One region of the Branchiibius cervicis genome, then DNA from elsewhere that is predicted to be linked to it. Evidence: riboswitches for the same ligand, from Rfam matches in the RefSeq annotation. Region 1 holds a riboswitch; the other holds the start of a gene.
What was found. A riboswitch is a leader RNA that binds a small molecule or an ion and turns the genes downstream of it on or off. The one in region 1 is predicted to bind cyclic di-AMP.
Positions count from the first base shown of each region.

Region 2: another riboswitch for cyclic di-AMP. It lies ahead of ACFQBT_RS16305 (transglycosylase family protein); the one in region 1 lies ahead of ACFQBT_RS15695 (C40 family peptidase).

Region 1 covers NZ_JBHSWJ010000002.1:3,028,983-3,034,219, forward strand. The annotation lists gene ACFQBT_RS15685 (magnesium transporter CorA family protein) at 1-638, opposite strand, end outside; gene ACFQBT_RS15690 (MFS transporter) at 727-1,920, shown strand; gene ACFQBT_RS15695 (C40 family peptidase) at 1,982-2,827, opposite strand; cyclic di-AMP (ydaO/yuaA leader) riboswitch at 2,910-3,077, opposite strand; gene ACFQBT_RS15700 (metal-dependent transcriptional regulator) at 3,238-3,942, opposite strand; gene pdxH (pyridoxamine 5'-phosphate oxidase) at 4,310-5,017, opposite strand; gene serC (phosphoserine transaminase) at 5,052-5,237, shown strand, end outside.
Region 2 covers NZ_JBHSWJ010000002.1:3,149,782-3,155,018, forward strand. The annotation lists gene ACFQBT_RS16280 (TetR/AcrR family transcriptional regulator) at 1-371, shown strand, start outside; gene ACFQBT_RS16285 (SDR family oxidoreductase) at 375-1,061, opposite strand; gene ACFQBT_RS16290 (winged helix-turn-helix transcriptional regulator) at 1,160-1,522, shown strand; gene ACFQBT_RS16295 (biotin transporter BioY) at 1,529-2,131, opposite strand; gene ACFQBT_RS16300 (TetR family transcriptional regulator) at 2,198-2,743, shown strand; gene ACFQBT_RS16305 (transglycosylase family protein) at 2,807-3,589, opposite strand; cyclic di-AMP (ydaO/yuaA leader) riboswitch at 3,598-3,771, opposite strand; gene ACFQBT_RS16310 (hypothetical protein) at 4,076-4,513, opposite strand; gene ACFQBT_RS16315 (serine/threonine-protein kinase) at 4,480-5,237, opposite strand, start outside.

The DNA.
Region 1 (5,237 bases):
ATCTCGCGCATCGGGGTGATGATCCGCCGCAGCTGCACCAGATCCTTGCGCCGGCCGAAGATCTGTCGCTGGAAGTCACGCGTGGTACGCCGCTCTTCGAACAGCTGCCCCTCCAGACCTTCCAACTCGTCGTCCATCTGCTGGATGGTGTCGAACTGGCTGTCGACCACCACGTCCAGGAGGCCGTGGACCAACGCCGGCACACCTTCCTTGGCGACCTTCGGGTCGGCGTCCCAGACCTTTTCGACGGCGCCCATGTCGAACCCGTCGCCGCGGCGCACCGTCACCAACAACTTCTCGAACATGAAGATCGAGACCCGGTGCAATCGCAAGCGGCCGCTTTCGGGTGCCGACGCCGGACCGGACAGATCCGTTGCGTACGCCATGACGAACAAATGGTCGCCGTGACGGGTCAGCTTGGGCCGCTCGTAGGGCGCCAGCGCGTCCTCGATCGAGGTCGGGCTCAGGTGGACCCGGTGGCTGAGCTCGGTCAGGTCCTGCGCGCTGGGGTCGACCAGGTCGACCCACGCCAACCCGTCGGGCGCATCCAGCAGGTCCCCGATCTGCTTGCGGGGTACGTCGGACAAGGGCTCACCGCCGCGCCACCCCCGGACCTTGATCGGGCAGGTGATCTCCACCCCCTATTGTGCTCCGCGGTTCCGGGGCCGCCCAATCGCCCATCGCGGATGTCAGGACCTGACCTTCCGCGGGAGACAATGACGGCAAATGAGTCTCACCGTCACCTCCGCCTTGAACCGTCAGTCGTTCGCCGTCTACGCGTTGTTCCTGCTCAACGGGGCCGCCTTCGCCAGTTGGGCCTCGCGCCTACCGGACATCCGCAGCGCCCTCGGCCTGTCACTGGCCCACCTCGGTCTGCTGCTGCTGGTGGCCTCGCTGGCGAGCGTCTGCACGTTGCCGCTGTCCGGTGCGGTGATCCGCCGGCTGGGGCCGCGGCGTACCGAACGCATCGGTCTGGTGCTTGCCTGCGTCGGCCTGATCGGTGCCGGCGCTGCCACGTCCCTGGCCGGCGAGGTCGCCCTGGTGGTCCCGGGCATGGTGCTGATCGGGATCGGCATCTCCCTCTGGGACGTGACGATGAATCTGCAGGGCGCGACCGTCGAGAAGAAGCTCGGCCACTCGATCATGCCCCGCTATCACGCGGCCTTCAGTGCGGGCACCGTGCTCTTCGCGCTGATCGGGGCCGCGATGACGGCGCTGCACGTGCCGGTGGGTGTGCACCTGGTGATCACCTCGGCGGTGGTGTTCGTCGTCGGCTGGGTGTATTCGGCGCGTTTCGACGAGGACTCCGACGAGGCTGCTGACGACCAGGTGAGCAGTGCGCCGGCCCGTTCGGCCTGGCTGGAGCCGCGCACCCTGGCCATCGGAGTCGTCGTGTTGATCGCCGCCTTCACCGAGGGCACCGCCAACGACTGGATCTCCATCGCGATGGTCGACGGGCACGGCGTGCCGCACTGGGCCGGCGTCCTCGGGTTCGCGATCTTCCTGGGCTTCATGACGCTGGCCCGGGTCTTCGGCACCCACCTGCTGGACCGGTTCGGCCGCGTGGCGATGCTGCGGATGCTGTTCGCGATCGCCCTGGTGGGCAGCCTGCTGGTCGTCTTCGGCAACACCGCCTTGGCCTACCTCGGCGCGATGCTGTGGGGTGTCGGCGCCTCGATGGGCTTCCCGGTCGGCATCAGCGCCGCGACGGACGACCCGACCCGGGCCACCGCACGGTTGTCGGTGGTCACGACGATCGGCTACACGGCTTTCCTCGGCGGCCCGCCGCTGCTGGGGTTGCTCGGTGAGCACGTCGGCATCCTGCACGCGCTGCTGGTCATCGGGATCGCCGCCGTCCTGGCGCTCGCGTTCGCACCGGCCACCGCCCCGCGCACACCGCCACGCACCACCGCGAGCTGATCCGCGCACAGACGAAAGCCCCGCCGGTTCCCGGCGGGGCTTTCGTCTGTGCGGTCCTGGATCAGGGGCGACCGTAACCGGACGGGGTCTGGTAGATCGGCTGCAGCTTCACGACCGTGCCCGGGTGCGGCGCGGCGATCATCATGCCGTTGCCGGCGTAGATGCCCACGTGGTAGGCCGGGTAGCCGAAGAACACCAGGTCACCGACCTGCGGGGTGCTCACCGAGGGCACCGAGGCCTGCTGGGCGGAAGCGGTGCGCGGCAGCGAGATGCCCAACTGGCGGTAGACGTAGCTGGTCAGGCCGGAGCAGTCGAAGCCACTGGGGCTGGAACCGCCGAGGATGTAGGGCACACCCAGGTAGCGCTTGGCGATCGCGATGACCGCGCTGTGCCCGCTCCCGCTGGGCAGCGACACCGAGCTACCGCCAGTGCTGCCGGAGTTACCCGAACCGGAGTTACCCGAACCGGAGTTGCCGGACGAGGAGTTGCCGGACCCGGAGTCGTTCGAGGAGGCCTGCGGGGCGGGCGTACGGGTGGCGGATCGCGAGGTGGAGGTCGTCGTCTGACGGTGCGTCGTGGCCGCCGGCGCGGGGGCCGGCTGGGTGTAGGTCTTGGCCGCGATCGACTCCAGCAACGGCTTGGCGGCCGGTGCGGCAGCGACCAGCTTGCTCAGGTCGAGCAGCGCACTGTGCTGCGCGGCGGTATCGGCCACCGCGGCCGAGACCTGAGCGGAGTTGCTGCTCAGGCCGAGGTTGACGAAAGCGGCCGACTCGGCCTGCGTGTTGCTAGCGGTCGTGACCCTGGTGGCCGCCGACGGCGACGCCGACGCGACCTGGGGCACGGCGACCGCGGCGGCGATCCCGCCGGAGACGGCGACTGCGGCGGAGACGCGCGCAGTGGAGTTCATGGTGGTGGCGAGCTTGCCCGGCGCGCGGTGGCGGCCCTTGGCGCGCGAGAAAGAAGCAGGAACGAGTCCGGTCACGGTGAGTAATACCTCTCATGGATGCCTGCGAGGTGAGCTGTCGGGCTCGGGTCAAGAGGTCCCCGGACTCCTGGACGCTCCCCGTTGCGTCAGTCGTCTTAGCCCCGAGACCGCCGGTGAAGACGGTCGAAGGTGGGTCCCCCGCTCCTGCCGTGCGGACACGCGTTGTGCTCATCATCCGGCGGCAGGATTCGGCATGCCGGCTGGTGAGGCAGCCCCCGGTTGGCGACTGCCGGATCAACTTACATCAGACAAAGGCCTAGATCACAAACTGATCACGGACTCCTGCGCAAAGTCCCAGGGTGTTACCAGTTTGGACGTGATCTGTGTCACATTCACTGCTGGACGAACACGTGATACGCGATGTCCCTGGGTAGCGAAAGGCTCTGTGCGGCCTCGGCATCGGCGGTCTTGACCTGCACCAGAACCCGGCCGTCGGCCTCGCGGTTGGCCGTGACGCGTACGCCGGGGGCGATGCCCGCGCCGGTCAACAGCGCGAGGGTTTCGTACTCCGCCTGCGCCGGCTCGCCGATCCGGCGGACCAGCAGGTCCGCGGGCTCGGTGCCCACCACCTCGGTCAGTGAGATCACCCCATCCCGGAAGCGCTCCGGGGACTCGGGCAGGCCGAGTTCGTCCAGGCCGGGGATCGGGTTGCCGTACGGCGAGATGTGCTGCTCGTCCAGCAGCCCCAGGATCTTGCGCTCGACGCGTTCGCTCATGACGTGCTCCCAACGGCACGCCTCTTCGTGGACGTACTGCAGCTCCAGGCCGATCACGTCCACCAGCAGGCGCTCGGCGATCCGGTGCTTGCGCATGACCCGGGTTGCCAGCTCACGGCCCTTGTCCGTCAGTTCCAGGTGCCGGTCCCCCGCCAGCGTCAGCAGTCCGTCGCGTTCCATCCGGGCCACCGTCTGGGAAACCGTCGGACCGGAGTGACCCAACCGCTCGGCGATGCGGGCCCGCAGCGGCACGATGCCTTCTTCCTCGAGGTCGAAGATCGTCCGCAGATACATCTCGGTGGTGTCGATGAGGTCGCTCACGGTGCTGATTGTTCCTTACCCAACGAAGGTTCGCCTATCTGTGCCTGCGGAACAAATTCCGGCCGCCAAACATGCCCGCCGAAAAGTGGTTGCCGCGATCGGGAACCCCTGCCTACCGTTGCCCTACACGAGAGAGGAGGTGGTCCTGTAGTGATTTCAGCAAGGACGCGTGAGGTGGTTGCGCGCTAGCGCACGCCATCGAAGGACGCCGGACGAACCGCCGGCTCCGTGACTCGATGGACGCCGCGCCTGCGAATTCCACGCAGCCGCCGCAGCCCGCGGGCGGATGCCTCGTCCAGCATCCACGTCGACCCTCGTCGACAGCCCGCGGGCTGTTCCACGCCCGGGGACGCCGCGACCGGCGACGCTACGGCTGGCGGCGCTCGATCCGCCACGCGTCGTGATCGGCCAGGGTGCCGGGCGCCGTACGCACATAGACCAACCGGTCGTGCTGACGGCTGTGCCGCCCGGCCCACAACTCGACCTCGTCGCACCGGATCAGGTAGCCGCCCCAGAAATCCGGCAGCGGTACGTCGCCCGGTTCCCCGCGGTCGGGCCACCGGTGGGCATAGTGCTCGGTCCTCTCATCCAGCACGGCACGCCGCTCCAGGGGCTCGGACTGCGCGGACGCCCACGCGCCGATCCGGGAGCCATAGGGCCGGGAACGGAAGTATTCGGCGACGACATCGCGCGCCAGTTCCTCGGCGGAGCCGGTAAAGCGGATGGCCCGGAACATCGGCGGCCAGGTCAGCGCGGCCGCGATCCGCGGATTCGCAGCCAGGTCGCGACCCTTGAGTGAGTTGAGGTTGGTGTAGAAACCCGGCCCGTGCGGGGTCAGGTAGCGCATCAGCACGGTGCGCACGTGCGGCTGGCCCTGCGCGTCCGCGGTCGCGACGCTGAGCGCATCGGGCTCGGGCACGTCGTCGGCGACCAATGAGCGCTCCCGGGCGGCCTCGATCCACCCGGTGATCGCCGTCCACGGATCGCCGGGCAACATCGCCTCGTCGATGCCCTCGCCGTCGTAGTCCCAGCGGGCCACCTGGATCAGCTCTTCTCGCCCGTCGAAATCCGCCACCCTCCTAACGTACGGCGCTGGCACACTGGCGCGCATGGTCGACTTGGTGATCCCGCCCGAACTGCGACCCGTCGACGGCCGCTTCGGCTCCGGGCCGAGCAAGATCCGCCCCGCCCAACTGGACTACCTGGTCGCGACCGGTCAGTCAGTGCTGGGTACGTCGCACCGGCAGGCACCCGTCAAGCGACTCGTCGCCGAGATCCGTGAACGCCTGGCCGTC
Region 2 (5,237 bases), 120 kb from region 1:
GCACGCTGGAGACCGATCTGCAGGGCCCGGACCGGCAGCGGCGCGCGGTGAGCGTGCTCATCGAGTACTACGCCGACGACTTCTTCAAGGCGGCGCTGCAGGTGTGGACCGCGGCCGCGGCCGACGACGCCCTGCGCGATCGGTTGGTGCCGCTGGAACGCCGGCTGGGCCGCGGTACCCACGAGATGGCGGTACGGCTGCTGGACGCCGACGATTCCGACCCCGCCACCCACCGACTGATCCAGGCCACCCTGGACCTGGCTCGTGGCCTCGGCCTGGCGGACGTCCTGACCGACGACTCACGGCGCCGCAGACAGATCGCGGCCGAATGGGGCGCCGTCCTCGAGGCGTCGATCAAGACCCTGCCCTGAGTCTCACGCGGAGCGGGCACCGCCCTCGACGTGGATCGTCTCGCCGCTGACGAAACTCGCGCCCCACAGCCACACGACCGCTTCCACGATGTCCTCGGTGCGCCCGACCCGGCCGGCGAGATTCCCCCGCGCGACCTGCTCGAAGAACGCGTCGCGCTGCGCCTCCGGCATCGCGTCGTGGGAGCCGGAGTCGATGATCCCCGGCGAAACGGCGTTGACCCGCACCGGCGCCAACTCCTTGGCCAGGTGCGACACGGCGAAGGCGACCGCCCCGTTGGTGATCCCCATGATGCTGTAGCCCGGCGCCGGTTTCCACGCGGCCACCCCGCTGAAGAGCACGATGGACCCGGTCACGTCGAAGTGCTTGGCCACCAGCAACGGACCCACGACCTTGGCGTCGAAGGCGGTCAGCGCGGCGGTCTTGTCCAGCTCCGCCACCGGCACGTTGTGGTGGGCCGCCGCCGTCGACACGATGTGGTCGACCGGGCCCAATTCCGCTGCCGCAGCGGCAATCGAGTCCTCGTCGGTGATATCCAGGTGAAGCACCTGGAAGCCTTCAGCGACCTCGCGCAACGAACGTACGCCAATCGTCACGTCCGCGCCGAGCGCCGCCGCCTTCTGCGCGATAGCCAGGCCGAGATTCTTACCGCCGCCGATCACGAGCACCCTCTGGCCGGTCAGGTCCGTCATCGTCTTCTCCTTCGTTGCGGATACGCTGTCGGGCAAGACGGTATCTATTTGATACCGGTATCTACAACGAAACCGACTCCGACCAGGAATGATCCGACATGGCCAAGGCGTACGACGTGATGGCGCCCACCTGCCCGAGCCGAGTGGTGCTGCACCGCATCGGGGCCCGCTGGACCGTCTTCGTAGTGACGGCACTGGCGGACCGGCCGCTGCGCTTCACCGAGTTGAAGAAGCACATCGAGGGCATCACTGCCAAGGTGCTCACGGAGACGTTGCGGGCCCTGGAGTACGACGGACTGGTCGCTCGCGTCGACAAGGGCGGCCACCCGCCGTACGTCGAGTATCGCCTCACCCCGCTCGGCCGCTCACTGCTGGAGCCGCTGAGCGCAGTCCGCGAATGGGCGGAAACGCACGTACCGCAGGTCGAGCGGGCCAACAGGGCGTACGACGAGCGGGGCTGACTCGCCTCAGCGGCGGTCCAGCAACTTCCAACCTGCTGGCAGCAGCAGTGCGATCGCGGCGATTTTGAGTCCGTCACCGATCAGGAACGGGGTCACGCCCAGCGAGAGGCCCGTGCCGAAGTCGACGCCCGCGAAATGCATCAGCCACGGCACGCCGAACGCGTAGACGACCAGCGAGCCGATGGCCGCGGAGACGGCCATCGTCGAGATGGTCCGCGACCAGCCGCGCTCGGCCAGGTAGCCCACCAACGGCGAGGCGACCAGCATCCCGATCAGGTAGCCGAAGGACGCAAAATTCCAGCCGCTGGTGTGCTGGGCGAACACCGGCGCACCCGCGATACCGGCCGCGAAGTAGATGGCCACGGATGCGAAACCACGCACCGAGCCCAGTGCCGCACCCGAGGCGATCACGGCGAAGGTCCCCAGCGACAGCGGCACCGGGGTCCATGGCAGCGGAATCGTCACCTGGCCCGCACCGATCAGCAACAGCACCGTCGCCGCGACCAGCACGACGTCGCGGGCCAGCCCGCCGGGCAGCACGTCGGCCAGGACCCGCACCTTGCTGCGCGGGACGGCGATCGCCGCGTTGTGGGTGGCATCGAGACTCATGGGGACCTCCGGTTGCACGCTTCCTGAACACCATTCAGGTGAACACTGTTCAGGTACGGTAGCCGCATGCCCGCCGGCCCCGCAACCGCCCGCCGCACCGCGGACGACGTGGTCGATGCCGCGCTCGAGATCTTGAGCAGCCACGGCCTACCGGGTCTGTCGATGCGCCGGATCGCGGATTACCTCGATCTTCAGCCCAGCGCGCTCTACTGGCACTTTCCCAACAAACAGTCGCTGCTGGCCGCGGTCAGCCAGCGCATCCTGGCACCGCTGAGCGACAGCGACGCCACGAGCCTCCAGCAGGCGGCGCAGGCGTTCCGCGACGCGCTGCTCACCCACCGCGACGGTGCGGAACTGGTCTACAGCTCCTACGCGCTCGGGCTGAGCGACATGCCGGCCCTGACCCTGTTCGAGGCCGCAGCCGCGGGAGCGCCCGAGGCAGCGACGGCCGCGCGCACCGCCGTGCACTACGTGCTCGGCTTCGTGTTCTTCGAGCAGCAGCAGGAGTTCGCGGCGCGGCTCGGGGTGATCGACGAGCCGGACGCGGACCGCGATGCGGAGTTCGCGGCCGGCGTCGCGCTGCTGGAAGCAGGCCTACGACCCGGGACATAGCGGCCGGGCGCACGACGGCCCCTCGCTCCGGCGGAAGCGAGGGGCCGTCGACAGATGGGGCCGTCAGGCCGCCCAGGCGCAGGACCACGGCTTCAGGCCGAGCTGCGCGTAGAGGTTGTTGGCCACGGTGATCTGCTCCTCGCGGGAGGACTGGTTGGCGTTGTAGGAGAACGCCAGCCCACCGCCGATGCGCCACGCGTCGTGAGTCATCATCAGACCGCCGTAGTAGGTACCGGTGCGGTTGGAGGCCACCAGACCCCAGCGGCGACCCGACTCGCACCAGGCGATGCGGTCCCACATGGCCGCGCGGGCCAGGTTCAGGCGCTCACCGCCGCGGGAGGTGCCGCCGGTGGGCTTGGAGCTGGACACCGGCGCGGTACCGGTCAGCTTCAGCGTGCGGTTGAGGTAGCTCTGCAGGCCTTTCACGGTGCGACCGTTGAGGTAGCGCGCACCGTCACGGGAGATACCGATCTTCTTCTGCAGGGCCGCGACCGTCTTGGGACCGATCACACCGTCGCGGGTGGTGCCGACCTTCTTCTGCAAGGCCTTGCGAGTGCTCAGGTTCATTGAGCCGGTCTGCGACACGCCGACCCAGCGCTGGAGGGCCCTGGTCGTCTTCGGGCCGATCACGCCGTCGACCGCGAGCTTGACTCCGGAGCTGGCCGCCTTCACGGTGACGGTCGCCGGAGCGACCGCCGGGGCGACGGAGACGGTGGCCGCGTGGGCCGAGGCGGTGCCCGCGATCATGCCGGCGCCGAGGGTGCTGGCTCCGACGGCGACGGCCGTGGCGGTCCGACGTGCAGCAACGGACTGTTTGGGCGCAGCGTGCTTAGGGGTATAGCGCACGAAAGAGGATCCTTCCTGACGAACGCCTGCGGGGTGAGCTGTCGGGTTCGGGCTGTCAGGTGCCCGGCCGGCGTACCGGCTTCACCCCAAGGCCGCGGATCGGGATCCGGGGCCGAACGCCGCGGATGCGGCGGTGGGTCCCCCGTCCTCACCGCACCATGGTGGTACGGCTACGCGCCTGAGGGTTGAGGCTCGGCGTTCAGGCGCTCGGACAGAAATGAAGTTGTGGTTCTAGTCATCCGGTGGCCAGCGAGCTGCCCACCGCAAGAACTATCGACGAAAGATACCGGATCGTTACGCATCATCGTGAATGGGTTCGACATTTTCCTCAGCGCATGCTGGGCAGGGTGGGAATTGAGTCGTACCCGGGGATCTGGGAAGCGCTGGAATAGGGCCACCAGCTGGGCCCCTGCGTCCAATGACTGACCGCCCTCAGCCCGCACCAGGCCGACACCGCGAGAACCACGACCACGAACACCGTGCCGATCACGGGTTGCGGTGCGATCGTGCGCACGATGCTGCGCGATCCGCGGCGCAGCGCCTGCCCCCGGGCCCCCACCAGGATAGGGCCGTCCCCAGGAGTGTCCCGACCGCGATCGGTAGCGGCCGGCCCAACTGCGGGTCGCCGCCGTGCAGCACCGCCACCCCCAGTGCCGTTGCGACGGCGCCCGCGACGCCCACGATGAGCGGCAGGATCGCGGCCACCACCGTGCTGATCACAGCAATCAGGGCCTGCCACGGCGCGGCGGCGGCGGCCACCAACGGGTCGGTCGACCGCCGGCCGGCGTCGAACCGGCGCACCACCATCGCGGTCATGGCCCGGTCCACCCACCGCGCCGCGAACGACCAGATCAGCACAGCACCCCACGCGGCCACGGGCGCGACAGTGCTCAGCGCCACCACCGCGACCAGCAGCGCGGCCAACGTCCCGGACCGCGGCGCCCGCCCGATCCGGGGTCGGACGGCCCAGGGCGACTGACCGGTGCCGGCTGGCTGACCGGCGCGGGCTGGCTGACCGGTGCCGGCTGGTTGGCCGGCGGGGGCGGTGCCCAGTAGTTGGCCGCGTGCACCCGCGCGGGCGGGCGTTGCGCCGACGCGACCCGCCCGGCCGTGAAAGCCGCGGGTACGCCGTTCGCAGGCAGCCGCTTGGTGGTGTCCGGTCGCAGGGGTGCGGTGTGCGGCACGGCCGCCGCGGTGACCGGCATCCCGGTGGTGTAGCCGCCGGCGGCGTAGACCCGTAGCTCGTGCAGCACCTGCTCGGTCCCGGGTCGTTGTGCGGGGTCCGGCGACAGCGCCGAGGCGAGCAACGGCCGGATACGTTCGTCGACGCCGCTCAGATCGGCCTGGCCGCGCAGCACCCGGTCCAGTACGACGGTCATCTGGCCGCGGCCGAACGGCGGCGTACCGGACGCGGCGTACGCCAAGGTGGCCGCCCAGCCCCACCAGTCGGCGGCCTGGGTGACCTGGCCGCCTTCGACCATCTCCGGCGACAGGTAACCGGGGGTGCCCATCACCAGCCCGGTCATCGTCAACCGGGAGTCCTCGGCGACGTGCGAGATGCCGAAGTCGATCAGCACCGGCCCGTCGCGGCCGACCAGGACGTTGCCCGGTTTGAGGTCGCGGTGGATGACTCCCGCGCGGTGGATCG